DNA from 2 places in the Streptococcus gallinaceus genome. Region 2 is predicted to be linked to the other one. Evidence: predicted binding sites of a transcription regulator. Region 2 holds the regulator's gene; the other holds the start of a gene.
What was found. The regulator Rex, encoded in region 2, represses fermentation and respiration genes when NADH is low (regulators of the CRP and FNR family bind a similar motif). The targets are predictions, from matches to a motif close to TTGTGAANTANTTCACAA.

Region 1: ABID27_RS05300 (formate/nitrite transporter family protein) is a predicted target of Rex. The motif match lies at 7,885-7,902, and genes of this name have one in related genera.

What each region holds. Positions count from the first base shown of each region.
Region 1 is NZ_JBEPMK010000003.1:226,475-237,644, reverse strand. It holds gene thiI (tRNA uracil 4-sulfurtransferase ThiI) at 1-1,218, shown strand; gene ABID27_RS05355 (hypothetical protein) at 1,218-1,760, shown strand; gene ABID27_RS05350 (HIRAN domain-containing protein) at 1,822-2,166, shown strand; ribosomal protein L21 leader region at 2,242-2,313, shown strand; gene rplU (50S ribosomal protein L21) at 2,349-2,663, shown strand; gene rpmA (50S ribosomal protein L27) at 2,714-3,007, shown strand; gene ABID27_RS05335 (Rrf2 family transcriptional regulator) at 3,139-3,363, shown strand; gene ABID27_RS05330 (hypothetical protein) at 3,373-3,567, shown strand; gene merA (hypothiocyanous acid reductase MerA) at 3,564-4,892, shown strand; gene ABID27_RS05320 (agmatine deiminase family protein) at 5,467-5,700, shown strand; partial or broken gene ABID27_RS05315 (nitrilase-related carbon-nitrogen hydrolase) at 5,712-6,539, shown strand; gene ABID27_RS05310 (GNAT family N-acetyltransferase) at 6,645-7,505, shown strand; gene ABID27_RS05305 (DUF1905 domain-containing protein) at 7,531-7,809, shown strand; gene ABID27_RS05300 (formate/nitrite transporter family protein) at 7,922-8,737, shown strand; gene ABID27_RS05295 (LysR family transcriptional regulator) at 8,822-9,727, shown strand; gene lspA (signal peptidase II) at 9,729-10,193, shown strand; gene ABID27_RS05285 (RluA family pseudouridine synthase) at 10,177-11,067, shown strand.
Region 2 is NZ_JBEPMK010000003.1:99,352-110,521, forward strand. It holds gene ABID27_RS04720 (ABC transporter ATP-binding protein) at 1-1,268, opposite strand, end outside; gene ABID27_RS04725 (ABC transporter ATP-binding protein) at 1,265-2,992, opposite strand; gene pta (phosphate acetyltransferase) at 2,996-3,982, opposite strand; gene ABID27_RS04735 (RluA family pseudouridine synthase) at 4,034-4,945, opposite strand; gene ABID27_RS04740 (NAD kinase) at 4,945-5,763, opposite strand; gene yjbM (GTP diphosphokinase) at 5,747-6,418, opposite strand; gene ABID27_RS04750 (CYTH domain-containing protein) at 6,517-7,089, shown strand; gene ABID27_RS04755 (ribose-phosphate diphosphokinase) at 7,203-8,180, shown strand; gene ABID27_RS04760 (cysteine desulfurase family protein) at 8,192-9,322, shown strand; gene ABID27_RS04765 (DUF1831 domain-containing protein) at 9,312-9,656, shown strand; gene ABID27_RS04770 (DUF4649 family protein) at 9,659-9,874, shown strand; gene ABID27_RS04775 (redox-sensing transcriptional repressor Rex) at 9,968-10,621, shown strand; gene ABID27_RS04780 (gamma-glutamyl-gamma-aminobutyrate hydrolase family protein) at 10,626-11,170, shown strand, end outside.

The sequences.
Region 1 (11,170 bases), 130 kb from region 2:
ATGAACTATTCAGAAATCATGGTGCGCTACGGTGAATTGTCGACCAAAGGCAAAAATCGGATGCGTTTCATCAATAAATTAAAAAATAATATTCAAGAAGCCTTGTCTATCTATCCAGATGTAACAGTTCACTTTGACCGTGACCGTGGGCACGTCTACCTAAATGGGACGGATTATCAGCCAGTAGCTGCTTCTTTGCAGAAGATTTTCGGTATCCAGAATTTTGCGCCGTCTTATAAGGTTGAAAAGTCTGTATCAGCTTTGCGTCAAGCCGTTCAGGATATTATGAAAGCCATCTATAAGGAAGGCATGACCTTTAAAGTGGCTGCACGTCGTAGCGACCACAGTTTTGAGTTGGATAGCCGCGATTTGAACCAAGAATTGGGTGGAGCAGTCTTTGAAGCTATTCCGAATGTTCAAGTACAGATGAAATCGCCCGATATCACTCTTCGTGTAGAAATTCGCGAAGATGCGGCTTATATTTCCCATAAAGAAATCAAGGGTGCGGGTGGGCTTCCAGTTGGTACTGCTGGTAAAGGGATGCTGATGTTATCTGGTGGTATTGATTCGCCAGTGGCGGGGTATTTGGCCCTAAAACGTGGTGTGGATATCGAAGCGGTACACTTCGCAAGCCCACCTTATACCAGCCCTGGTGCGCTTAAAAAGGCTCATGATTTGACACGAAAACTGACAGCTTTTGGTGGTAATATTCAGTTTATCGAGGTGCCTTTTACAGAGATTCAAGAAGAGATCAAAAACAAGGCTCCGGAAGCCTATCTTATGACTTTGACTCGTCGCTTCATGATGCGGATTACAGATGCCATTCGTGAGAAACGAAACGGCCTTATCATCGTAAATGGCGAAAGTCTAGGGCAGGTAGCTAGTCAGACCTTGGAGTCTATGCAGGCAATCAATGCCGTGACCAATACGCCAGTGATTCGTCCCGTTATTACCATGGATAAGCTAGAAATTATTGATATTGCGCAGAAGATTGATACATTTGACATTTCTATTCAGCCATTTGAAGATTGCTGTACAATTTTTGCACCAGACCGTCCCAAAACCAATCCTAAAATCAAAAATGCAGAGCAATATGAAGCGCGTATGGATATTGACGGTTTGGTCGAACGAGCAGTTACGGGCATTATGATTAGAGAAATCACTCCTGTTGAAGAAGTGCAAGATGAAGTTGATGGACTTATTGAAGATTTGCTGTAATGATGCATCCGGTTTTGAGTGATTTTTTTGATGGGCTATTAGGATCGTACACATTTTCAACGGGAGTAGAGAATGTATTCTACGCTCGCCTTCCTTATGTGACCTATTATGTAGGACAATTAACCAAGTTCCTTTTGTGGATTGGTGTCATCCGCTATGCTTTAAGAAAACAACATCCAGAGGTGGGCTTGTTTCAACTGAAAAACATAGCAAAAGAGATGTGGAGGACAACTAGTGGAAAATTAGAATGTGTGGTTCTCCTTTTCTGGGTGACGTTCCTATTTGTCAGCACGATAAATAGTGTGCCTACTGCTTTGCCTATGATGCAAGGATATTTTAAAACGGCAGGCGATGGAATCGATGAGGAAATTCAGGTTCTTCATACTCGGAGTGGAGGAAGTAAGTCGTCAGCTGGAGAAATAGATGCTCTCTTCGTATCTTCAGTAGACGAACGCAGTTATTTTCTTCATGTCATCAATGCTAGTAAACTTTGGTTAAACAGACAGAAGAAGGGCAAATTTACGAGACGGTATTGTATCTAGACAACAGAGGTCAACCATTTTTAGTTGATGACTTTATCAGTGAATAATAAAGGAGTTTTATATGACACACGTATTAAAAGGCTTTGAACCGCGTCGTCATTATTTAGACTTTCACTTGGCTGCTTTTGCTTATTATGATGGCTTAGAAGTCATCGACCAGTTAAAATTAGGTGCACCAGTTCAACTCATGACAGAACCGGAAAATATTCACGATCCACATGCTGTAGTCATTTTCTTTGAAAATACAAAAATTGGTTACGTACCAGCTGATTATAATCAAGAATTGTCCAAATTTCTCTACTTTGGGTATGGCGATATTTTCGAAGCTCGCATTCAAATGGTAAATCACGAAACGCATCCAGAACGTCAATTTAGAGTAGTAGTGAAATTGAAAGATAATCGCTAAAAATTCTCTAAAAACTACAGCCTTTCTCTTGTCAAATAGCGAGAGGAGTGCTATACTAGGAGTGTTGACTATGCACACCCTGTGCAACCGCACGATTACCGTTTTAAGTGGTTCGCCCCACGGTACTAGGCGAGTCTTCACAAAAATAGCGGGGAAACCCAAAAATCCATAGGAGGTGCATAATGAGCACATATGCAATCATTAAAACTGGCGGTAAACAAGTTAAAGTTGAAGCTGGTCAAGCTATCTACGTTGAAAAATTGAACGCAGAAGCAGGTCAAGAAGTTACATTTAACGAAGTTGTTCTCGTTGGTGGCGACAAAACTGTTGTTGGTACACCACTTGTAGAAGGTGCAACTGTTGTAGGTACTGTTGAGAAACAAGGTAAACAAAAGAAAGTTGTTTCTTATAAATACAAACCTAAAAAAGGTAGCCACCGTAAACAAGGTCACCGTCAACCTTATACAAAAGTTGTTATCTCAGCTATCAACGCTTAAGAGCGTCTAGCCTAACAACTGTCATCACATAATTTTGGAGGAATAACATTATGTTAAACTTGAATCTTGCTCAATTAAACCTCTTCGCCCACAAAAAAGGTGGAGGTTCAACATCAAATGGTCGTGACTCACAAGCAAAACGCCTTGGTGCTAAAGCTGCTGATGGTCAAACTGTATCAGGTGGTTCTATCCTTTACCGCCAACGTGGTACAAAAATCTACCCAGGTGCTAACGTAGGCCGTGGTGGAGATGACACTCTTTACGCTAAAGTAGAAGGTGTTGTACGTTTCGAACGTAAAGGTCGCGATAAAAAACAAGTTTCTGTTTACCCAATCGCTAAATAAGCAACTTGTCTATGAAAAAGTCTTCTTTTTGAGAAGGCTTTTTTTCGTATTTAGGATTCGATTCAAATTTTTGACAAAGGAATTTTTCTAGTTTAAAATGTAATTATAAAAATTACCTTTAAAGAAGAACAATGAATTTATATTTTAATATGGCTGTGCATGCCTTGGCATATTTGGTAAAGCATGCCGGGGAGAGTTTTTCTTCGCAAGAACTAGCGGAGCTGATTTGTGTTAATCCTGTTCAATTGCGCTCGGTCATGCGCCCGTTAGTGGAGCACCAGCTTGTTATTTCTAAAAAAGGCAAGTTCGGTGGCTACAGTGTTGATGCCCACATTGGCGAGATTTATCTGGATTAGATTTTTCTTTTGTTTCGGGAAGTGGAGCAGGATAGTCGCATTTATACAGGGACAGGTGAGAGTCATTGTGAAATTGCCCGCAATATGACCAAGGTCATGAAGTCTTATGCAGAGCAGGAGTACCAAGCTCTAAAAAATCTTTATTCTGGGGTTCAACTGAAGGATGTTTTAAATAAAATAGAAGCTATGGAGGCTGTCAAATGAAAAAATATCATCTAATTGTAATTGGTTTTGGTAAAGCAGGAAAAACCATCGCCAAACAAGCAAGTAAGCATGGCGAAAAAGTTGCACTTATTGAAAAAAGTGCTGGCATGTATGGCGGAACTTGTATCAATATTGCCTGCATTCCGACCAAGGTATTGGTAGAGGCTAGCCGTGAAGGATTGGCTTTTCAAGAAGCGATTGCTCGTAAAAATGCGGTTGTGTCTGCCCTCAATCAAAAGAATTTTCATTTATTAGCAGATGATGAAAATATCGATGTCATCGATGGTTTGGCGACCTTTAAGGATGATAAAGTGATTGCGGTTACGAAAGAAAATGGTGAAATAGAGACGCTAACTGCGGATAAAATTGTGATCAATACTGGTGCTAGTCCATTTATCCCTGAGATTAAGGGAGTGAGAGAGTCGCGTTTTGTTTATGACTCAACATCCATGATGAATCGGGAAGAACTCCCTGAAAAATTGGTTATTATCGGTGGAGGCTATATTGCGCTTGAGTTTGCCTCTTTCTTCGCTAATTTCGGTAGCAAGGTAACGGTTGTGGAGCGGGCAGAAAATATTTTAATAAAAGAAGACCCAGAAATTGCGGCTCAAGTGGTGAAAGATTTGTCAGGTGCGGGAATTGAATTTGTCCTTAGCGCAGACACGCAAGAAATCAAGGACGGGGAACAGTTTACTACAGTGGTGACAAATAAGGGTGAATTTGAAGCCGATGCAGTCTTGGTTGCTGCTGGAAGACGTCCAAACACGCAAAATCTTGGATTGGAAAATACAAACATCCAAGTCGGAAAAGGTGGAGAAGTGGTCGTTAATGACTTTTTAGAAACCGATGTTACTGGTGTTTATGCGGCTGGTGATGTCAAAGGTGGACTACAATTTACCTATATTTCCTTAGATGATGCACGGATTTTGCAGGACCAATGGTATGGAAAGAAAGAACGTTCATTGAACAATCGTGGGAATGTTCCTTACTCAGTCTTTATCACACCTGTCCTAGGACGAGTTGGTTATACATTGGATGAAGCCTCGAAAAATGGCTACCAAGCGGTTGAAAACAGCCTGCCAGTTAGCCAAATTCCAAGACATAAGATCAATAATGACCCACGAGGCCTCTTTAAGGTAGTAGTGGACAAAGAAAGTCGTGAAATTCTAGGTGCCAGCCTCTACGGAGAAAATGCAGAAGAGTTAATCAATGTGATTAAAATGGCTATGGATAACCATCTTCCATTTACCTATCTCCGAGACAATATCTACACGCATCCAACTATGATTGAGTCCTTTAACGATCTCATGAATCTTTCTCTCTAATCAGATAAATATGCTTTTGCGATGGTTTTTACAAAAATAAATATAGAAAACGGATAAAATACGAACTAAATGGTTTCGTCGATACTTTTTTAAAAAAGTATCGACGAAACCAAACTTACATGCTACATTTAAAAAGCTTAGAAAAGGTGTTTTCTAGCAAATATAAACTCGAGTAAACAAAAGCCTACGGACAGGCAGGGTTGAATGCCGAAGCGAGATTAGTCACCAACTTTTCCCATTATTGATAGGGTTAAAAGCCTACATTTTATAAGTTGATTTCAGTGGTCAAGGGACATACTGAAGGCTCAATATTAGTGTGGTCAAGCACACGTCATCTTGTGAAACGGTCAATAAAGTACGTAATATTTGCAACTAGAGAGTTAGGAAACATCTGGAACGAATTACTCAACAGAAACAAGGACAAAAAACGTCATACGATTGTAGAGCAGGTGAAAACCTGCTCTTTTTTCATAAATGATAAACACTTGATGGGGTACCAGAGGTGAAAGTGCTAGGGTACTGCGTAGGATTTTTTGGAATATTCCAAAAAATTAACTTTGTAAGGAGTGTATCATTGAATAGAGTGAATCAGGGAAATGCCCCGATCTATCAAGGATTGGTCAATCTGTGGAAACAACGGATTGTTCCTTTTGATGTGTCTGGGCATAAGCGCGGGCGTGGCAATCCAGAGTTGGTAGAATTGCTGGGAGAACTCTTTCCGCATCGGCGGATTGTCGGAATTCCTGCTCGTGAAATTTTGCTAGGTGGGGGCAATATTCATTGCATTACCCAGCAGATTCCCTTATAGATTGGAGTTTTATGAGAAATATTAGAGTGGCTGCCATTCAGATGCAGTGTCAGACTGAGGTGGCAGAAAATATCAAGCCAGCCGAGCGCATGGTGCGGGAAGCTACTCGTCAAGGGGCACAAGTGATTCTCTTGCCAGAACTATTTGAGCGACCGTATTTTTGCCAAGAACGGGCCTATGGGTCCTATGCATTTGCCCAGTCGGTAGAGGAAAATGAAGCCATCCGTCATTTTAGGCCGATTGCGCGTGAGTTGGCGGTAGTGCTGCCTATTTCATTCTATGAAAAAGATGGAAATGTCCTCTATAACTCGATTGCGGTACTCGATGCGGATGGAACGGTTTTAGGCGTTTACCGCAAGACACACATTCCAGATGACCATTTTTACCAAGAGAAGTTTTACTTTACACCTGGCAATACAGGCTTCAAAGTTTGGGAAACACGTTACGGTAAGATTGGAATTGGGATTTGTTGAGACCAATGGTTTCCAGAAACAGCTCGCTGTCTAGTTTTACAAGGAGCAGAGTTGTTGCTCTACCCGACAGCAATTGGCTCGGAGTCTATATTGGATACGGATTCGAGCGGGCATTGGCAACGGGTCATGCAGGGGCATGCCGCTGCGAACATTTTGCCAGTTGTCGCTGCCAACCGCGTTGGACTAGAATGCGTTACGCCGTCAGAGGAAAATAATCAGCAGAGCTCGGAGTTGATTTTTTACGGTTCTTCCTTTATCACAGATGAAACTGGCTTGAAAATCGCTGAAGCGGATCGAAGTAGCCAGCAAATTTTACTTGCGGATATTGACTTGGACAAAGTTGCCAGAGAGCGATTAAACTGGTGACTGTTTCGCGATCGCCGTCCAGAAATGTACACTGAAATCACAAAATAAGCCCGAAGGGTCTTATTTTTTAGATTCTATGGTAAAATAAATCAGGAGTGATAAGATATGAAAATAAAGAGATATAGGCAGTTAGAAGACAAAGAATTGAAAGAGGTTCGGCAGGTCTTAAAAGAATGCCAAGAATATGACCAGACCAGTCGTGAGCCCTATCTGTCCAATCAATTAAACTTTGACCAAACTATGCCAGCCTTTTTTCTTGCCTATGACCAGCAAGTTTTGCAGGGGTTTTTAGCTGTTTATGCAGATGATTATGAGCCAGAGATTTCGATTTATGTCCGACCTGAGGCACGTCGAAAAGGATTAGCGCGTTCCTTGTATCAAGACTACCAAGAAGCGACAGCTGGGTTTGGTTTGCAGAAGGATTATTTTGCGACAGAATCCGTTTTTGTGGAGCGTCATCCAGACCTGATGAAGGCTTGGTCCTTGCTGCAGACTGAGGATATTGAGCTGCTTATGGAGAGACAGCGCCAGCCGTTTTCCATAGAAAAAAGAGAAGATATTGAGGTTTGTCTAGCCAGTCAAGAGCATGTGGCTGCCATTGCAGAAGTGAAAACACAGGCCTTTGGTGCGGGAGAAGGTGATGAGCGTCTGCGTTATGTGAGAGAGGCGCTAGCTGATCCAAACAGTTATCTCTACATTGCTGTGAAGGACCAAAAAGTCGTCGCGACTTGCACCGTAGATGTGTCGACAAATGAGGACTACATTTTTGGTCTAGCTGTGGAAGAAGCGGTGCGCCAGCAGGGAATTGGCTCCTATCTGGTCCAGTCTGTGGTCAATGACCGCATTAAAAATGGGCAAAAACGTGCTTTCCAACTCGCAGTTGATAAGGACAATGATGTAGCACGAACACTTTACGAAAAATTGGATTTCAAAGTAGTAACTGAAATTTGTTATTATACGGCTTGAATTAGATGCATGTAGACTGAAAGAGGTGAACTATGCGTGTCATACGGAAATTGTTGAAACATCGGATAATGGCGGTGCCTATCTCCGCCTGCCTTGGGATATCAGGAAAGAATTTGGGAAAGGCAGGCTAAAAGTAGAGGCAACCTTTGACGGTGTTCCTTATCACGGCAGTATTGTCAATATGGGCGTCAAGCATGCTGATGGCAATATTTGTTATATCATCGGCATTCCTAAAAAAATTCGAAAAGCCATCGGAAAATCGCATGAAGACATGGTACATGTTCGCATAGTGATAGCAGAGTAAACTTTTTTTGAAAAAAGAGACAAAAACTAAAAGTAAGCCTTTTCTTTTTTTGAAAATCTGATATACTAATACAGTACGTGATAAAAATCACAAATCTGTATGAGGTAAGAAAATGATAGACTATCCAGAATCCAGCAGTCCCTTGCTGACAAGCTTAGACAAGAGCATCAAGAAAAAGGCAGAGTTGATTGAGACCAACTACGGCGCCTATGCTGTACGTGCCATGCTAGCTACGCTTTATCTGACCCTAGGATATGCGATTTCAGTTGTTGTCATGGACAAGCTCAATCATTTGGTCGATGGCTGCGGAAAATTTGGCTACGCCTTCCTATTTGGCTGGGGCCTGACCATGATTGTCTATATGAATGCGGAACTCGGCACGTCCAATATGATGTACATGACAAGTGCTGTTCACCGCAAGGTGATTCCGACCAAAACGGCTTTGAAAATTCTCTTTAGCTGTATCGCCTTTAACTTCCTCGGAGCGGTGATTACCTGCTATTTCTTGTCGCTGACCAGTCCATTTCAGCCAGGTCATGTCGAGGCTCACAGTGCTATACTTGAAATGGCCACTCTGAAATTAAGCAAAACACCGCTGACACAATTTGTAGAAGGGATTTTTGCCAACATCGTGGTGAATATTTCCGTTCTTGCAGCCCTTCGCATGAAAGATGATGCTGGGAAAATCATAGCGACCATTTGTATCATTTTCATCTTCGCTTTTCTTGGTTATGAGCACGTCATTGCCAATTTCTCGACTTTCTCACTAGCCTATTTTGTCAATGGAGGACCGGTTGAAGGGATGACACTTCTGTCAGTCTTATCGAATTTCCTTTTCTCAGGACTTGGGAATTTTGTTGGCGGCGGTCTAGTTATGGGCCTGACCTATAGCTGGCTCAATCAAAAAAGTAAATTGTATTTGGATTAAATAAAAAAGTAAGAGACTTCCTGTAAGTCTCTTTTTTCAGTGCAATATGGTATAATGATGAAGAATGAAAAAAGGAAGAATGCTATGAATATTCAACAATTACGTTATGTTGTGGCCATTGCCAACAGCGGAACTTTTCGGGAGGCTGCTGAGAAAATGTTTGTCTCTCAACCCAGCTTGTCGATTTCAGTTCGTGATTTGGAAAAGGAGTTGGGCTTTAAGATTTTTAGTCGGACCAGCTCGGGTACTTTTTTGACACGTCGCGGCATGGAATTTTATGAAAAGGCCCAGCAATTGGTCAAGGGATTTGACAGTTTCGAACACCTCTATTTGCAGTCTGAGGAAGAGCGACCAGAGTTCTCGATTTCCAGTCAGCACTATGATTTCTTACCACCTTTGATGACAGAGTTTTCGGAAAATTTTCCTGAATACCGTAATTTTCGGATTTTTGAGTCTACAACGGTGCAGATTTTGGATGAGGTATCTCAAGGTCATAGTGAGTTGGGCATTATCTATCTCAATCCGCGTAATACCAAGGGAATTATGCAAAAGTTGACTAAGCTGCATTTGGATGTGGTGGAGATGATTCATTTCCAAACGCATATTTACATCCGCAAAGGTCATCCGCTAGCCAGCCGGAAAGAGATTAAATTAGAAGACTTGAAGGGTTTGCCAACGGTACGATTTACGCAAGAAAAAGAGGAATACCTCTACTATTCTGAAAATTTCTTTGATACATCGGATTCATCGGTGACCTATGATGTGACTGACCGAGCTACCTTGAATGGAATCCTGGAGCGGACAGACGCCTATGCTACGGGTTCTGGATTCTTAGACAGTGAAAGTGTGCACGGTATTACAGTTATCCCGCTTGTTGATGAAATGGAAAATCGTATGGTTTATGTCAAACGCGAAGATGCTGATTTGAGTCAATGTGCCCAAGATTTTGTGGCAGCCATGCAGGAATATTTTGATAAGAAGAAAGGGTAAGATGAGAAAATTTAGCTTTCCAGTTTTAATAGCTGGTTTGATTGGCCTCGATCAGCTGGTCAAATGGTGGACGGTAAGCAATGTTGAATTGGATACCAGCCGGGAATGGATTTCTGGTTTTATGAGTTTGGCTTACCTTAGAAATTATGGAGCAGCTTACTCAATGCTGCAAAATCAGCAATGGCTCTTTACCATCATTACGCTCGTTGTGATGACAGCAGCCATCTGGTATTTTATCAAGCAGATTGATGGCAGTCTCTGGCAACTGTTTGCCCTGTCTTTGATTATCGCAGGTGGTCTTGGAAATTTTATCGATCGCTTGAGATTGGGTTATGTGGTGGATATGTTTAAGACAGAGTTTATTGATTTCCCAGTCTTCAATGTAGCAGATGCTTGCTTGACAGTCGGAGTTGCGGTATTGTTTATTTGTATCCTAAAAGAGGAGGAATATGGAAGTAAAAATTAAAAATGGTGGTGTTCGTCTAGACAAGGCCTTGGCAGATGAGACAGAATTATCACGCCCCCTTGCCAACGAGCAAGTCAAACTTGGTCAAGTCTTGGTTAACGGTCAGGTAAAAAAAGCCAAGTACAGTGTTCAAGTAGGCGATATCATCACCTATCAATTACCAGAAATCGTAGAAGTAGACTATGTGGCAGAAGACATTCCTTTGGATATGGTCTATGAAGATGCAGATGTTGCAGTGGTCAATAAACCACAAGGCCTGGTTGTTCATCCATCTGCGGGGCATCCTTCTGGTACCTTGGTCAATGCGCTCTTGTATCATGTCAAAGACCTATCAGGTATCAATGGAGTTGCGCGTCCAGGAATTGTCCACCGGATTGATAAGGATACATCTGGCTTGCTCATGATTGCTAAAAACGATGAGGCACATACAGCTCTGGCAGAAGAATTGAAAGCTAAGAAGTCTTTGCGCAAATACCTTGCTATCGTTCATGGGAATCTACCAAATGACCGTGGCGTCATTGATGCACCCATTGGTCGTTCGGAGAAAGACCGCAAGAAGCAAGCAGTAACGGCTAAAGGAAAAGATGCGGTGACACGTTTTCAAGTAGTGGAACGCTTTGGAGATTATACCTTGGTGGAGCTCACCTTAGAGACAGGGCGTACCCATCAAATTCGTGTTCACATGGCTTATATTGGTCATCCAGTAGCAGGAGATGAGGTCTATGGCCCACGCAAGACATTGAAGGGGCATGGTCAATTTCTCCATGCACAGACGCTCGGTTTTACACATCCAAAAACAGGCGAGCTTGTGACCTTCACAGCACCAGCGCCAGCTATTTTCCAAGAAACACTAGAAAAATTAAGAAAAGATTAAAAGTCAGGTGTTCCCGTCTTTTTTCTATAAACTGTTTTATCTCAGCCTAAAGACCGAGGTTCTTGTCCTATAGCTATGGTACAATGACTGTAGAGGAAAGTAA
Region 2 (11,170 bases):
TCTTGGAGCACCATACCAATTTGACGGCGAAGCGAGTCCCGACTATAGTCTGTAATTGAATTGCCATCTATCAAGATTCTCCCTTGATTGGTATCATAAAATCGCATGAGGAGGTTAATCAAGGTTGATTTACCTGCGCCCGTTGGTCCTACGATGGCTACTGTGCTCCCAGAAGGGATAGTGAGGTTGAGGTCTTCAATCAAGGATTTTTTAGCATCGTATGAAAAGGCGACATTTTCAAAATCAAAAGCTCCCTCTACATCTGAAAATTGCAGTTCCTTGACATTATTTTCCTGAATGGAAGGCTGCTCCAAAATATCAAACAGGCGTTCTGCACAAGCCATGGCACTTTGTAACTCGGATAAAACCGAGGAAATGTCATTAAAAGGCTTGGTGTACTGATTGACGTAGTTGAGGAAGGTCGTCAAAGAACCGACCGTAAAAGTCCCCTGCATAATCCGCCATGCCCCCAGACCCGTCAATAAGGCATAAATTGTCGCATTGACAAATCGAGTCGTTGGATTAATAGTCGATGAGGCAAAGATCGCTCGTTGGGAATGCTGTGCATACTGTTGATTTACAACTTCAAAATCAGCTGTAGATTGCTCTTGCGCATTGAAAGCCTGAATCAAGGAAAGATTTCCCATGCTTTCTTCCAGATAAGTCGTTTGCTCCCCACGCGACTGAGTTTGCTGACGATAATAAAGGTAACTTTTTTTGGCAATAAATCGAGCCATAAAGAGAGAGAGCGGAGTCAGAGCTACAACGATAAGCATCATCAAGCTATCCAGCTGGGCCATTGTGATAATGGTAAAGAGAATGGTTAAAATGCCAACTAAAAATTGATTAAAAATCATGACCAAACCATTTGTCAGCTGTTCACTGTCTGAAGAAATCCGAGCAACTATATCGCCAATACTTTGACGGTCTAGGTAGCTAAGTGGTAATTGGTGTAGTTTCTCAAAAACTTGCTGGCGTAAGTCTGCCATGACGGCGTAGATAATTTGATTGGTCAGTAGAGGGATTACCCACTGGATAAGAGTATTGCCGGCTACTACTGCTAGCATTTTCCATAGAATAACCATAACAGGAGCTAGTCCTTGACCGGCCAATATGGTATCAATAGCCTGCCCCATTAGGATGGGAAGATAGACTGTTAGCAGCACTTGGACAAGCGTTCCTAGCAAGATAAGCCCAAGTCGGAGAGGGTATTTGGTCATCAATTTCAGTAATTTTCCAAGGATTGGTTTCGTCTCTTTTTTTCTCATGACGCACCTCCTTTATTTTGCTGAGAATGATGGATTTCTTGGTATACAGGGCAATTCTCGAGCAATTCTTCATGTCGACCAAGGCCAGCCTGCTGTCCTTGGTCTAAGACTAAAATCTGATTGGCGTGACGCAAACTATTGGTCCGCTGCGAAATCATGATCAAGGTCTGAGAAGGCAACTCGTGACGAATAGTTGTCAACAAACGACTTTCTGTCAGATAATCCAAAGCCGATGTCGAATCGTCCAAGACCAAGATTGGGGCTTCTTGTAAAATAGCTCTGGCAATGGTTAATCGCTGCCGCTGTCCGCCTGAAAAATTCTGCCCAAAGGCTTCTACTCTTGCATCTAGACCGCCTTTTTCGACCACAAATTCCTTGGCTTGTGCAATGGTCAGAGCCCACCACATCTTCTCTTGAGAAACATCTGACAATCCCAAGGTCAGATTCGAAGCGATACTGCCGCTGAATAATTGGGCTTTTTGAGGAACAAAGGCAAATAATTCTCGCCAATTTTTCAGATTCTGAGGGCTATAATCATCTTTGTAGACAGTAATTCTACCTGTATCTGGTTGATAAAAACGCAGCAATAGTTGAATTAGACTAGATTTACCAGAGCCAGTTCCTCCGATAATACCGAAAAAGTCGCTCGCTTGCAAAGAAAAATCTATATTTTCCAAAGACGGCTCTACGGCTGTTGGGTAGGTAAAAGTTGCTTTTTGGACAAGAATTGCCTGCCCAGGTATTGTGCTCTTTTCCCGCTCCAAGATAGCTTCTAAATCCTCTGAATCCTGCTCAAAGATTTCCTGAACTCGTTGGGCACTGATAAAGGTCTGATTTAAAGCAGTAACAACCATAACCAGCTTGACCAACTCGACCAGTATCTGCAAGAGATAATTGATCAAAGCAACCAACATACCAACTTCCAAAGCATTTGCTGCGATAGAGATTTGGCCCTTCCAAATCAAGACAACCAAGGTCAGATTGACCACCAAGTAAGTTGCCGGTGTCAGCAAGGCAGACCAGTATCCTGCTTGAACTTGCAAATGTTGATAAGAAGTATTTTTCTCCGTGAAACCTGCAATTTCCCGATTTCGTTGGCCGAAAGCACGAATTACACGCATACCCAAACTATTTTCACGTACAGATTTGACCAACTGATCCAGTCCAAGACGAATCGTAGCAAAATAACGAGAAGAAATCCGCGAAATCACGATAACGATGGCAAATAAAATGGCAATCATCACCACAAATAAGATAGACAAGCGTGGACTAATCCGAAAAGCCATCAAGAGAGCTCCAAATACAACAATTGGAGCACGCAGAAAGAGGCGAAGGAAGGTATTGATTCCAGTCTGAATCTGCAAGCTATCACTGGTCAACCGAGTCAAAAGACTAGAGGTGGACAGCTGGTCTTGATTGGCTTTTGGAAGAGAAAGTACTTTCTTATAAAGTTCTTGAGTTAATTGTTTTGTATAGCCTACCGCCGCCTTTGCCGAATAATACTGGGCAATCAAGGCAACGACAACTCCAACAACTGCTAATCCCATCAATAATAAAACCATGGCAACCAAGTTTCCCTGATTGCCATGTGGAATAATCTGATCAACAATTGCCGCAATCACCAAAGGGACAAACAACTCAAAACAAGCTTCGAGTAGCTTAAACAAGGGAGCAAGACTGGCTTCCTTGACATAACCTTTGAAATAACGCAATAATGATTTCATATTTTAAAACGCATCAACTGCTTGTGCTGCAGTGATAATCCCCAATTTGTATACATCTTCTGAACTACAGCCACGAGACAAGTCATTAACTGGTTTGTTCAATCCTTGGAGAACTGGACCTACCGCATCAAAGCCACCCAAACGTTCTGCAATCTTGTAAGCGATGTTTCCTGCTTCAATAGCTGGGAAGATAAATACATTAGCTTGACCTGCAACTGGGCTGTTTGGTGCTTTCAAACGAGCAGTGTTTGGCTCAAGAGCAGCATCCATTTGCAATTCACCGTCAATCAAAAGATCTGGGCGAAGTTCGTTTGCGATACGAGTTGCTTCTACAACTTTATCAACGTGCGGGCCTGAACCTGAACCTTTTGTTGAATAAGAAATCATAGCAACTTTAGGGTCGATACCAAATGTTTCTGCAGTCGCTGCTGAGTTGATTGCAATTTCAGCCAATGTTTCTGCATCTGGATCAATATTGATGGCACAGTCACCAAAGATGTATTTGTGCTCATCTTTAACCATGAGGAAGACACCTGAAGTACGTTTCACACCTGGTTTTGTTTTGATAATTTGAAGGGCAGGACGAACAGTATCTGCTGTTGAGTGAGCCGCACCTGAAACCATACCTTCAGCCAAGCCCATTTGCACCAACATAACACCAAAGTAGTTGACATCACGCAAAATAGTATCTGCTTGTGCTTCGTCCACTTTACCTTTACGAAGGCTAACGAATTCTTGCTTCATTGTTTCAAAATTAGCATAATCGTTTGGATTGATAACAGTGATACCTGGGTTTGAGAAACCAAATTCTGTCAACAAAGTGTGTACTTCTTCTGGTACACCCAAGATAATTGGCTCAGCCAAACCTTCAAATTTCAAACGAGCAGCCGCACGAACAACACGCTCATCTGTTCCCTCTGGGAAAACAATACGAAGTTTTTTGCCGACGATTTTATGCTTCAATTCACCAAATAAGTTCCGAATTTCCATTTTATACCTCAAATTATTATTCATTTCTTGATAATGATAACGCTTTGAATCCTATTTGTCAAATGCTTCATCTTCTTTCTGAAAAGAATCTATAATTGCTTTAAAATCAGCTGGTAGTGTACTTTTGAGCACCAAGTTTTTTTCTGAAAAAGGATTGAAAAATTCCAACCGATGACAATGCAAAGCCTGCCGCTCAATTCCATAATCCAAGCTTCCACCGTAGAGGTCATCTCCTAAAAGCGGAAAACCGATATGGGCAAAATGCACTCGAATTTGGTGGGTCCGTCCTGTATGGAGCTGGATATCCACCAAATACACATCTCCCCAGGATTGTACAACCTTATAAGAAGTATGAGCATACTTGCCCGATTTTGTCACACCTCGAGTGATGATGCTATCATCTGGACGTCCAATGGGAGCAATGATATCCCCTGTTTCCTCAAAATGTCCCGCTCCACGCACTAAAGCATAGTAGCGTTTATGGATTTGCTTTGCTTGTAGTTGTTTATCAAGGCGAGCATGGGCATAGCCATGCTTGGCAAAAAGCATGAGGCCTGAGGTATCCTTATCCAAGCGAGTCACGATGTGGACCCGCTTATTTTCGTAGTTCTGCTGCAAATAATAAGCCTTGACAAAGTTTGCGATGGTATTTGAATGCAAACTACTCGGAATAGAAGCCACACCATAGGGCTTTTCAATAATCATAAAATGCTCGTCTTCATAGACAATATCCAAAGGAACATCAACAGGTGCTAAACTCCCAGTCACATCTTCTTCGCTGGGAATGTCAATGGTAACACGGTCTCCAATTTCTACAAGGAAAATGGCATTCTGCCGAACGCCATTCACCTGAATATCCCCCCCAGCAAACTTGATTTTTGCTAGAAGTGACTTAGAAATATCATGCTTTTTCAAGAGATTTTTGACCTTCATCCGCTGATCAACAATAAATTCAAATCGCATTATTCCACCTCTCCAATAAAAGCATCCTTGACGCGATTCCAGAAACTGGTGTGGCGAGGAGTAGCTACGAAATTGATTTTATGGTTGTCAATTTGATAATCAATTTGTTCAATATTATCGTAGACAAAGGTACGGTTATCAATAGCGATTGAATAACGGTCATCGTGTTGCGGGTCGATGATAATTTTATCTTTTTTAGGCACTACAATCGAAGAACCCAGTGTCCGATAGACACGATTGTTTAGGCTAGCTACTTCTGCAATTTGCAAGGCTTCAATAGTCGGATGTAAGACGGCACCGCCAAGTGATTTGTTGTAGGCTGTTGAACCTGTTGGCGTAGAAACTGCAATTCCATCGCCACGGAATCGCTCAAAAGGCACCCCATTGATATGGATATCTGCCACCATTGTCTTGGACAAGCGCTTAATCGTCGCTTCGTTCAATGCGCGAGCAGTCACAACACGCCCATCAATCATCCGAATTTTCACATTGAGGATAGGGTACGACACTTTGGCACCTGTATCCAACTTCAAATTCTCGACCAATTCATCAATCTCAAAATTACGATAGTCCGTGTAAAAACCAAGATGCCCTGTATGAACACCTACAAAACGGACTTTATCAAGAATATTTTCATATTTATGAAAAGCGGACAAGAGCATACCATCTCCACCAATCGAAATAACGATATCCGGATTTTTAGGTGTCATGATAAAATTCGCATCTTTTAATTTATTCCATAATTCCTTGGAAACAGCTTCACTTTTCGGGTTTCTGCTACTGAGCAGGGCAATTTTTTTTCTATCTGTATTCTTCATCTGTATCATCACTATTTCCAACACCGTCATTTAATTTGCGGTGAGCAGGATCAAAAAGAGCTTGTGCTTCTTGAATATCGTCGCGGATTTTCCGCATTTCTTCGTCTAATTGATAGGCAATTTTCGCAGTTACTTCTAGGCGCTTTTTGATTTCTTCCGGGAAATTCCCCTTGTACTTGTAATTGAGCGAATGTTCAATTGTTGCCCAAAAATTCATGGACAAGGTCCGAATTTGAATCTCTGCCAAAACGATTTTATTTCCATTGATAGTATCAACTGGATACTCGATCACCACATGGTAGGAACGATAACCTGAAGTCTTCATGTTGGTAATATAATCGCGTTCATGAACAATCTGCATATCCTTGCGCTGGCGAATAATTTCCAAAACTTCTTCCACGTCATCAACGAACTGCACCATGACCCGCACGCCGGCAATATCCTGCATGTCTCGAGCTAGATTTTCTTCCTTGATGTGGCGTAAAACCATCTTTTCCTTGATGGATTCAATCGGCTTAACACGACCTGTTACAAACTCAATTGGTGAATGACGATTCGCCTTGCGATACTGCTTCCGAATCCCACGTAACTTAATTTTTAGCTCGCCTACTGTTTGAATATAGGGATCTAAAAATTCTTCCCAGTCCAACTCCATCTATTCTCCCTTCGAATTCTCTTCTTGTAAAAATTTCATTTTTCGTATAGAATAACAAAGACTATTATATCATATGAAAGGCATTTCCTCTACTGAAAATGAACCACTTAGAAATTGAATACAAAACACTGCTAACACAAGAGGAATACCTGAAATTGCAACCTCTCTTTTCTGATGTTGACCTTGTAGAGCAAACAAACTACTATATTGACACACCTGATTTTGCCATGAAAGCCAATCGTTGCTCTCTTCGCATCCGAACTTTTCACGATGCTGCTGAGCTAACCTTGAAAATCCCTCAAGAAATTGGCAATATGGAATACAATCAAAGCCTATCGCTTGCTGAAGCGAAAGAAATAATTGAAGCGTTCTACCTACCTGCAGGCACCATTAAGGATCTTCTAGCCGAAAAAGAAATCCCCCTCTCTGAGCTGGATGTTTGGGGATTCTTGACCACAAAACGCTTGGAAAAAAGAACAGCCATCGGCCTCATGGCCTTGGATGAAAACAATTATCTCGGACAAACCGACTACGAACTCGAAGTCGAAGTTGGCGATGCAGATGCTGGAAAAATTGCTTTTGATGATTTTCTATCCAGCCACAAGATCCAGTTCAAATATGCTAGCAGCAAGGTTGCTCGTACAGCTGCTCAAAAAAAATCAGTCAAATAGGCTGATTTTTATTTTTCAAACATGAAAAATATGGTAAAATTTGGTAAAATAGGACTATTGGAAAAATGTGTGGTCTGCTAGACCACCTCATAGAATGAAGGAGTTATTTTGTCATGGTACAACCCTACGGCGATAAACAAATCAAATTGTTCGCTTTAAATGGAAATAAGGAAATTGCTGAAAAAATCTCAGAAGTTTCTGGTATCCCTATCGGAAAAATGTCTTCTCGTCAATTTTCAGACGGAGAAATTCAAATCAATATTGAAGAAAGTGTTCGTGGTGTTGATGTTTACATTATCCAGTCAACTAGCTACCCAGTGAATAACCACCTTTGGGAAGTACTCATCATGGTTGACGCTTGTGTTCGTGCCAGTGCAAACTCAGTTACAGTCGTCATGCCTTATTTCGGCTACGCTCGCCAAGACCGTACGGCTGCTCCTCGCGAACCAATCACAGCAAAATTAGTTGCCAATATGTTGGTGAAAGCTGGAGTTGACCGCGTTGTAACCCTTGACCTCCATGCGGTCCAAGTTCAAGGGTTCTTCGATATTCCGGTTGATAACCTCTATACTGTTCCACTCTTTGCTGAGCACTATACTAAAAAAGGTTTGACAGGTTCAGATGTCGTAATTGTTAGCCCTAAAAATTCAGGTATCAAACGTGCCCGTAGCTTGGCAGAGTACTTGGATGCACCAATCGCTATCATTGATTACCCACAAGATGACGCCGACCGAGCAGAAGGCTATATCATCGGTGATGTCGCTGGTAAAAAAGCAATCTTGATTGACGACATCCTCAATACAGGTAAAACATTCTCAGAAGCTGCTAAAATTGTTGAGCGTGATGGTGCAACTGAGATTTATGCCGTTGCCAGCCACGGTCTCTTTGCAGGAAATGCAGTTGAATTACTTGATGCTGCTCCGATTAAAGAAATTTTGGTAACTGATTCTGTTGCTAAACAAGAAGTGATGCCAAAAAATATTGCTTATCTGACTGCTAGCGAGCTCATCGCTGATGCACTACTCCGCATCCACGAACGTCGTCCAGTTAGTCCACTCTTTAGCTTCCAGAAAGAAAAGAAAAAACAATAGGAGGTCAGTCATTGATCTACTTGGATAATGCTGCAACAACTCCACTTTCAACAGTTGCGCTTGATGCTTTAATGCAGACTTCTCAGGAAATCTTTGGAAATCCGTCTAGCATCCACGCTTTTGGTCGAGCTGCTAATAAAGTGCTGCGCGAGGCACGTTACAGTATTGCAAACTCGCTAAAAACAAAGCCGGACAATATTATTTTTACATCTGGCGGCTCTGAGGCCGATACACTGGCTATCCAAGGCTACACCCTTGCCAATCAAGACAGGGGAAAACACCTAATTACAACTGCAATTGAACACCATGCCGTTCTTCATGTCATGGACTATTTGGAGAAACGATTTGGGTTTGAAGTCACCTATATCAACCCGATTGATCAGGAAATAACTGCTCAGCAAATCGCTGATGCCTTACGACCAGACACCATTCTTGTCAGTACCATGTTTGCTAACAACGAGACAGGCATGATTCTTCCAATTAAAGAAATCGGCCAAGTCTTAGCTGACCATCAAGCCGTTTTCCACGTTGATGCAGTACAAGCAATTGGAAAAATCCCGATTTATCCTGAGGAATTAGGTATTGACTTCCTTTCTGCTTCTGCCCATAAATTTCACGGACCAAAAGGTCAAGGATTTCTCTACAGTAGAATCCCAAACTTTGACTCCTTGATTCATGGCGGTAAGCAGGAAAGTCACCACCGAGCTGGTACGGAAAACCTAGCAGGAATTACAGCTATGGCTGCTGCGCTGAATGAACAGTTGCAACACCAAGAAGAATTTTACGAAACTGTCCGTCAATTAAAATCCTACCTGCTTGATGGATTAGACAATTTAGATTTCTTTGTTAATGAATCCGCCAACACGCTTCCATATGTTCTCAACATGGGATTTCCTGGACAACTAAATGAACAATTACTGATGCGTTTGGATTTAGCTGGCATTGCTGTTTCCAGCGGATCTGCTTGTACAGCTGGCGTCATTGAAAAAAGCCACGTACTGACTGCTCTTTACGGACCTGATTCTCACCGTCTAACAGAGTCCCTTCGCTTTAGCTTCTCGGAGCAAAACACCAAAAAAGAACTGGATATTGTCATTCAGACCTTAAAAGAAATGATTGGAGGCCAAGATAATGGCATTTGAAAAATCAGTCACTCTTAAAGATTGTGACTTCACTTATGAAATTAGCCCGTCTATTAAAAAATACACTTTGCGTGATAACACCTTCGAGCAAACAGCTGTGGGAAATTTCCAGCTAACTCGTATGCTAGAAGAAGTTCCAAATTCAAATCAAGGATTCTTCTTAAAAATTATCCTTAACAAAGATTTATCAGGTTTTAAAATCAATATCACTGACAAATCAGGTTTGAAACTGGTAAACATCTTTAAAGAAGGCTCAAACAAGGTTATTCAAGAGAAATTCTACTTCCTAATGGACAGTCTAGTTGACCGTGATATTTTCACAAAGAAGGCATAAATATGATTGAACTTCGTTATATTGACTCTTACAAACAAGAGCGTATTCAAACTTATGAACATTTTGATGACATTCTACTAGCTTTTTCGGGCTGTGTCACTGTTCCTGACCATCTCAAAGTATTGAGCTTAACACAAGACGGAAAAGACCTTGGATACAGTGGTTTAATCGGTGATTTGTATCACTTTTTGCAAGCGATTGATCCCAAAAATAACTAAGAAAAACCAAGTCATTATAGTGACTTGGTTTTTTCGAACTCTTATTGTTGCAATTTTCACAAACATGTTTTAAAATAAAGTATAAAATGCTGAATGGAGAAAAAGATTGTGAAAAATGGAAAAGAAACCGCTATTCCACGTGCAACAGCTAAACGCCTCTCATTGTATTACCGGATTTTCAAACGATTCCACCGCGAAAATATTGAGAAAGCGAGCTCAAAAGAAATTGCAGAAGCTATCGGAATTGACTCTGCAACAGTCCGCCGAGATTTTTCCTATTTTGGCGAGCTAGGTCGACGCGGGTTTGGATACGATGTTAAGAAATTAATGGACTTCTTCGCGGATATCTTGAATGATAATTCCATTACAAATGTGATGCTTGTCGGAGTCGGAAACATGGGACGCGCACTCCTTCACTACCGCTTTCATGAACGCAATAAAATGAAAATTGTGATGGCCTTTGAAGCAGATGGGCATCCTGCCATCGGAAGCAGCGATGAAAATGTTCCAATCTACGCCATTTCTGAGCTTCGAGACCGTATTGCAGAAGCAAATTCCAAAACAGCTATTTTAACTGTTCCAAGCTCAAAAGCTCAAGAAGTCACTGATGTCCTAGTTGAGGCAGGTGTGAAAGGGATTCTTAGCTTCTCCCCAGTCAATCTTACCGTACCAAAAGACGTGGTTGTTCAGTATGTTGACTTGACGAGCGAATTGCAAACACTACTCTACTTCATGCGGAAAAATTAGTTCTATGATACAACAGATACAACACATTATCGGAATTACAGGCAATCAATTTTTTGACCAAACAGATACCGTATCTCCACGGATGTCTTATGCAGCTACAGGATTTCCTGAAGCTGTGCGACAAGCTGGTGGCCTTCCCATTATCATGCCGATAGCTGACCCAGCTTATGCTGCAAGCTACATTTCCATGATTGATAAATTAATCCTAACTGGTGGGCAAAATGTTCTTCCTCAGTTCTACCAAGAAGAGCAAACAATTGTGAGCGATGATTACTTGCTGGAAAGAGATTTATTTGAACTAGCCTTGATAAAGGAAGCTAGATTGCAAGGAAAACCAATTTTAGCCATCTGTCGCGGTCTGCAGCTCTTTAATGTGGCTATGGGAGGGACACTTCACCAAGATATCCCTCAGCACTGGCAAGAAAGCCTAGCTCATGTGCCTCATCATTCTATTGACATTGCTGAAGACAGCCTCTTTGCTAAATTTTTTGGAAAATCCACTTTTATCAACTCTTTCCACCATCAATCTATCAAAGACTTGGCCAGTAA